3 regions of the Dechloromonas sp. HYN0024 genome follow, and region 2 is predicted to be linked to each of the others. Evidence: predicted binding sites of a transcription regulator. Region 2 holds the regulator's gene; each other region holds the start of a gene.
The links. The regulator HrcA, encoded in region 2, represses chaperone genes, less so after heat shock. The targets are predictions, from matches to a motif close to TNTTAGCACTCNNNGNCNNNGAGTGCTAANA.
Positions count from the first base shown of each region.

Region 1 (2,201 bases), 620 kb from region 2:
TGCTTGGACGGTGGAGCCTGCTGCGCGTCTCGGCGCCGGCCAGGGCGGCCTGCAATGACTGCATGGACTGTTTTGAAGTCTGTCCCGAACCTCAGGTTATCCGGCCCGCGCTCAAGGGAGAGTGCAAGGGCATCGGGCCGGTTATTCTGTCGCCGAACTGCACCAACTGCGGGCGCTGTGTCGATGTCTGCTCGAAGGATGTATTTACCTTCAGTACGCGCTTCAATAATCGGGCTTGATGCAGCGTGGACATGAAAAAGGGAGCCGACGGCTCCCTTTGCTTTGACTAAATATCGTTCAGGCAGGCGTCAACGCACCGCGCATCTTCTGCAAGGCCTTGACCTCGATCTGGCGAATCCGCTCGGCTGAAACGTCGAACTCGGCGGCCAGGTCGTGCAGCGTTGCCGCTTCGCCATCCGGCAGCCAGCGTGCCTCGATAATGCGACGGCTGCGCGGGTCGAGGGTGTCCAGCGCTTCGTGCAGGCCTTCCTCGTGCAGGCGGGCGACCGCCTTGTTTTCGAGGACGCGGGTCGGTTCGTAGCGCGAGTCGGCGAGGTAATCGATCGGTGCAAAGGCTTCGTCGCCATCGTCCGGGTTGCCCTCAAGGGCAATGTCGCGGCCAGACAGACGGGTTTCCATCTCGACCACTTCATCCTGCTTGACGCCCAGGCGTGCGGCGACCTCGGCGGCTTGGGTGCCGGACAGCGTATCGGTGGCTTCGTAATCGCTCTTCAGGCTGCGCAGGTTGAAGAACAGCTTGCGCTGGGCCTTGGTCGTCGCCACTTTGACCAGACGCCAGTTTTTCAGGATGTATTCGTGAATCTCGGCCTTGATCCAGTGCATGGCAAACGACACCAGCCGGACGCCGCGCGTCGGGTCGAAACGTTTGACTGCCTTCATCAGGCCGATATTGCCTTCCTGGATCAGGTCGGCGTGCGGCAGGCCGTAACCAAGGTAGCCGCGGGCAATCGAGATGACGAGGCGAAGGTGCGAAAGAACAAGCTGCCGCGCTGCCTCCACGTCGCCTTCGTCGTGGAAACGCTCGGCCAGCCTGATCTCCTCAGCCTCGGACAGCATCGGATAACGGTTCGCCACCTGAATATAGGCGTCGATGTTACCAATGGCTGACGGGACGGGAAGCGCCAGTGCGTGGGTCATAGCGTAATGTTCTCCTTCATTTACATAGATATATTAGCACTCGCTGCCTATGAGTGCTAATAGAAGGAAAAAGTTTCTGGAGGCTTGGTGCGCTCCCCAACCAAAGTCGCAAACCGGCGAATTCTCGTCGCTGGCTTGCTCCCTTTGGTCAGGGGGCGATCAATCAGGCTATCTGTGCCCCGGAGGTGGACGAAGCTGTCATGAAAGCCTGCCGGCGCTCTGCGCCGAGGGCTATCGCCGCCGCCAGACTTTTTTCCTTGACATGCCCATAGCCACGAATCTCGTCCGGTACGCTGGCCAGGGCGACGGCGGCGGCATGGTTGGCCGGATTGAGCTTGCCGATGATGTCGTCGAGTTGGGCGATGTAGTCCTCGATCAGCTGCCGTTCGCGATACCGCTCTTCACTCTTGCCGAAGATGTCCAGACCACCGCCGCGCAGACCCTTGAGCTTGGCAACGCGTTCGAAGGCCTTGCCCATCCATGCGCCGTACTGCTGCTTCTGCGGCAGGCCGGTGGCCGGATCGGTCTTGGCCAGGAGCGGCGGGGCGAGGTTGTACTTGACCGAATAGCCCTGCGGGAACTGCACGTCGAGTTCGGCCAGCAAGGCCGGGTCAGTGTGCAGGCGGGCGACTTCGTACTCGTCCTTGTAGGCCATCAGCTTGTATAGATAGCGGGCAGCCGCTTCGGATAGGGCGCTCTGACCCGGTACGGCACGCTGCTCGGCGCTGACGACACGTTTGACCACGTCGGCGTAGCGGCGGGCATAGGCATCGTCCTGGAAAGCGATCAGTTCGGGGACGCGGATTTCAGCCAGACGCTTAACCTCGCCCTGCGTACCGATGCTATCGACGATGGCCTGGGCTATTGGCGAGAGCTTCCGTGCAGGCTGGAGCGCGATATCCCCACCGACCTTGTATTTGGCAATCTCGGCTTCGACAAAAGCGCGATCAATCACGGCCATGCGTCCCCAGCGGAAAGCCGCCAGGCTCATGTCGACCGCTACGCCAGAGTTCTTGATGGCATGTTCGATCGAACCGGCCTTG
Region 1 covers NZ_CP031842.1:2,976,084-2,978,284, reverse strand. Annotated here, with positions in the region: gene napH (quinol dehydrogenase ferredoxin subunit NapH) at 1-239, shown strand, start outside; gene rpoH (RNA polymerase sigma factor RpoH) at 298-1,158, opposite strand; gene HYN24_RS14290 (indolepyruvate ferredoxin oxidoreductase family protein) at 1,322-2,201, opposite strand, start outside.
Region 1: the regulator HrcA is predicted to act here: its motif matches at 1,190-1,220, upstream of rpoH (RNA polymerase sigma factor RpoH).

Region 2 (2,201 bases):
GGGTGAAGCGACCGTCGAGCAGATCGTCCATGCAGGTCAGCAGGTCATCACGGGCAATGTCGGTCATGAAACCGAGGCGGCCCTGATTGACGCCGACCAGGGGCACGCAATAACGGGCCAGGCGGCGAGCCGCATTGAGCATGGTGCCGTCGCCGCCAAGCACGATGGCGAGATCGGCATGCGCCCCAATATCATTGAAGCCGCAGGTCACCCAGCGCGACAGATCGACCTTTTTGCCGATATGCTCAGCCGTTTCGCGCTCAATGAAGACCGAGACGCCGCGCTCGTAAAGGTATTCGGCCAGACGACGCAGGGACTCGGCAATTTCCATACTGTGGTATTTGCCGACCAGGGCGATGGTCCGGGGATTTTTCAGGGAAGCGAAGCTTCTGTTCATGGGGTCGAATTCTTGCATAAAAAAGCTGTTGCGGTATGGGCCGCAGATTTTTGTACAATCCAGCCATGCTTGATGAACGTTCGCGCACCCTGCTCAAAACCCTGGTCGAACACTACATTGCCGACGGGCAACCGGTCGGCTCGCGTGCCTTGTCCAAGTTTTCCGGCCTCGACCTGTCGCCGGCGACGATCCGCAACGTCATGGCTGACCTTGAAGAGGCCGGCTTCGTCGCCAGCCCGCACACCTCGGCCGGGCGCATTCCGACAGCACGTGGTTACCGGCTGTTTGTCGATAGTCTGCTCACCGTCCAGCCGCTCGAAGCCCGACAAATGGGCCAGATGGAAGAAGCGCTGCATGGCCGGCCGTCGAGCCAGATTATCGCCAGTGCCTCGCAATTGCTCTCCAGCCTGTCGAACTTTGCCGGCGTTGTCATCGCCCCCCGTCGCCAGGCTAGCCGCATCCGCCAGATTGAGTTCCTCAACCTGTCGGAAAAACGCATCCTGCTCATCATCGTCACGACCGATGGCGATGTGCAGAACCGCATCGTCACGACCGACAAGGCGTATTCGCCGTCGGAACTGGTCAGCGCCGCAAATTACCTGACGCAGAATTTCGCCGGCCTCGATTTCGAGCAGATCCGCCAGCGCCTGGCCAGCGAGATCCAGCAACTCCGTGACGATATCAAGCCGCTGATGGCCCTCGCCCTCGATGCGGGCGACGCGGCCATGGCCGAAAACTCGGCCCCCTACGTCATCTCCGGCGAACGCAACCTGCTTGACGTCGAAGAACTGTCGTCGAACATGAAGAGGCTGCGCGAGTTGTTCGATCTCTTCGAGCAGCGTTCCAGCCTCGTCCGCCTGCTCGACATTTCGCACCGGGCCGAAGGCGTACAGATTTTCATCGGCGGCGAATCGGGCATCGCCCCGCTCGACGAATGCAGCGTCATCGCTGCCCCCTATAGCGTCGATGGCCGCATCGTCGGTTCAGTCGGCGTAATTGGCCCGACCCGGATGGCCTACGAACGGGTCATCCCCATCGTCGATATCACTGCCCGCCTGCTTTCCAGCGCCCTTTCCTACAAGTCGGATAACTAATGCCCCGTTTCCTCCCCGAGCCACCACACCGCCACGGCACCGCCGCCAGCACCGCCGTCGTCCTGGTCAATCTCGGCACGCCTGACGCACCGACTGCCCCCGCCCTCAAGCGCTATCTCAAGCAGTTTCTCTCCGACCCACGCGTCGTTGAAATTCCCAAACCGATCTGGTGGCTGATCCTCAACGGCATCATCCTCAATACCCGGCCGAAGAAATCCGCCGCCAAGTACGCCAGCGTCTGGATGCCAGAAGGCTCTCCCCTGCGCGTCCATACCGAGCGCCAGGCGAAGTTGCTCAACGGGCTGATCGGCCAACGCGGCCATCACGTCAAGGTAACCTGGGCGATGCGCTACGGTTCACCCGCGCTACCCGACGTGCTGACCCATCTCAAGGCCGAAGGAGCCAGCCGTATCCTGATTGTGCCGATGTATCCGCAATATGCGGCGAGCACGACGGCGACGGTGGTTGACGACGCCTGCCAATGGCTGACAAAAATCCGCAACCAACCGGAAATGCGCTTTACGCGGAACTTTCACGACCATGACGGCTATATCGGTGCACTCGAAAAGACGGTACGCAAGCACTGGCAGACGAACGGCCTGCTGGGCGACAAGGACCGCCTGCTCATCAGCTTCCACGGCCTGCCCAAGCGCAGCCTGACCCTGGGCGATCCGTATTTCTGCGAATGCCACAAAACCGGCCGACTGCTC
Region 2 covers NZ_CP031842.1:2,358,863-2,361,063, forward strand. Annotated here, with positions in the region: gene HYN24_RS11285 (NAD kinase) at 1-415, opposite strand, end outside; gene hrcA (heat-inducible transcriptional repressor HrcA) at 463-1,491, shown strand; gene hemH (ferrochelatase) at 1,491-2,201, shown strand, end outside.

Region 3 (2,201 bases), 1.3 Mb from region 2:
AGAATCGGCAGCAGGTCGCGGATGTTGGAAATCTTCTTGTCGTAGAGCAGGACAAACGGGTTTTCCATCAGGGCTTGCTGCTTGTCGCTGTTGTTGATGAAGTAGGGCGACAGATAGCCACGGTCGAACTGCATGCCTTCGACGACGTCGAGTTCGTTGGCCAGGGACTTGCCATCTTCAACGGTGATGACGCCTTCCTTGCCGACCTTTTCCATGGCACGGGCGATGATTTCGCCAATGTCGGAATCGGAGTTGGCGGAGATCGAACCGACCTGGGCGATTTCCTTGGTCGTCGTGCAGGGCTTGGAGAAAGCCTGCAGTTCGGCGATGGTGGCGATCACAGCCTTGTCGATACCGCGCTTGAGGTCCATCGGGTTCATGCCGGCGGCAACGTACTTCATGCCTTCGCGGACGATGGCCTGGGCCAGCACGGTGGCGGTGGTGGTGCCATCACCGGCGATGTCGGAGGTCTTGGAAGCGACTTCCTTGACCATCTGGGCGCCCATGTTGGCGAACTTGTCCTTGAGTTCGATTTCCTTGGCGACGGAAACGCCGTCCTTGGTCACCGTCGGGCCGCCGTAGGAGCGCTCGAGCACGACATTGCGACCCTTGGGGCCGAGGGTAACCTTGACCGCGTCGGCCAGGATGTTGATGCCTTCGACCATGCGGGCGCGGGCGGAATCACCGAATTTGACTTCTTTAGCTGCCATTTATATAGCTCCTGAATATTGATCTGTTGCGTTCGTCGGGGCAGAAATTACTTCTGCAGGACGCCCATGATGTCTTCTTCACGCATGACCAGGACTTCCTGACCATCGACCTTGACGCCTTGACCGGCGTACTTGCCGAACAGCACACGGTCGCCGACCTTGACGTCGAGGGCGATCTGCTTGCCGTTGTCGTCACGCTTGCCCGGGCCGACGGCCAGAACTTCGCCCTGATCCGGCTTTTCGCCAGCGGAATCGGGAATGACGATGCCGGAAGCGGTGGTGCGCTCGGCTTCAATGCGCTTGACGATCACACGGTCGTGCAAAGGACGGATATTCATAAATCAGACTCCTGAAAATGAGTTACAACAAACAAAATTGGCCGGCCGCGCCTGGCGCGGCTTCGGGAACGGAGCGGGCGGATTATTAGCACTCGTCTCCGGTGAGTGCTAATAATAGGGGCGGGACGACGGTATTTCAAGAGCCTCGCGTCAATCAGGCGTAAATAGCCACAACCAACGCCACGCAAGTGATTGAAAAACAGCCTCATTTACACCAAACGGTGCACCACCGCCGACGCCAGCTAAAATGCCGGCATGACCGTTTTGCTCAAGAATCCCTGATGATCACCCGTTGGCTTGCCGCCCTCGTCAGTCTTGCCCTGTCCTTGTCCGCACAGGCCGAAGGGCTCCCGCCTGATGTCCTGAAGGCGTTGAAGGCAGCCCAGATTCCCGCGACCAGCGTCGCCGTCATCGTCCAGCCGGTCGATGCCAGCACCCCGCTCGTCGCCCACAATGCCGGGCAAGCGATGAACCCGGCCTCGGTGATGAAACTGCTCACCACCTATGCGGCGCTCGACCTGCTCGGCCCGGCCTATACCTGGAAGACCAGCGTCTGGACCGAGGCAGCACCGGCAAATGGCGTCCTGAGCGGGAATCTGTATCTGCGCGGCAGCGGCGACCCGCGTTTCGCCATCGAACATCTATGGGCCCTGCTCCGGCAAGTCCAGGTGCGCGGCATTCGGCAGATCAGTGGCGACATCGTCCTCGACCGCAGCATCTTCAATGTCCCGGCCATCGACCCGGGCGCATTCGACGACAAGCCGATGCGCCCCTATAACGTCGGCCCGGATGGCCTGCTCCTTAATTTTCGTGCCCTGCGTTTCACGCTGCTGCCTGACAACGGCAAGCCACGCCTGCTCATGGAAACACCGAGCGAAGGCCTCCGCGTCGACAATCAACTGCGCGCCAGCAGCGGCGAGTGCAGTAGCAACTGGAAGGACCTGATCAGCCTCCGCCTGATCCCGGAAAGCACCGGCCACCGACTCGAATTTACCGGCAGCTACGCGGCGCTATGCGGCGAAAGAACACTCAACCTGTCGCCACTGCCGCCCGAGGCTCAGGTAGACGGACTGCTCCGCGCCCTGTGGAAGGAGCTCGGTGGCACGCTCAACGGACAAGTGCGGGGCGGTAGCGTGCCGCTGGGTGCCAGCCT
Region 3 covers NZ_CP031842.1:373,174-375,374, reverse strand. Annotated here, with positions in the region: gene groL (chaperonin GroEL) at 1-710, opposite strand, end outside; gene HYN24_RS01880 (co-chaperone GroES) at 758-1,048, opposite strand; gene dacB (D-alanyl-D-alanine carboxypeptidase/D-alanyl-D-alanine-endopeptidase) at 1,330-2,201, shown strand, end outside.
Region 3: the regulator HrcA is predicted to act here: its motif matches at 1,132-1,162, upstream of HYN24_RS01880 (co-chaperone GroES).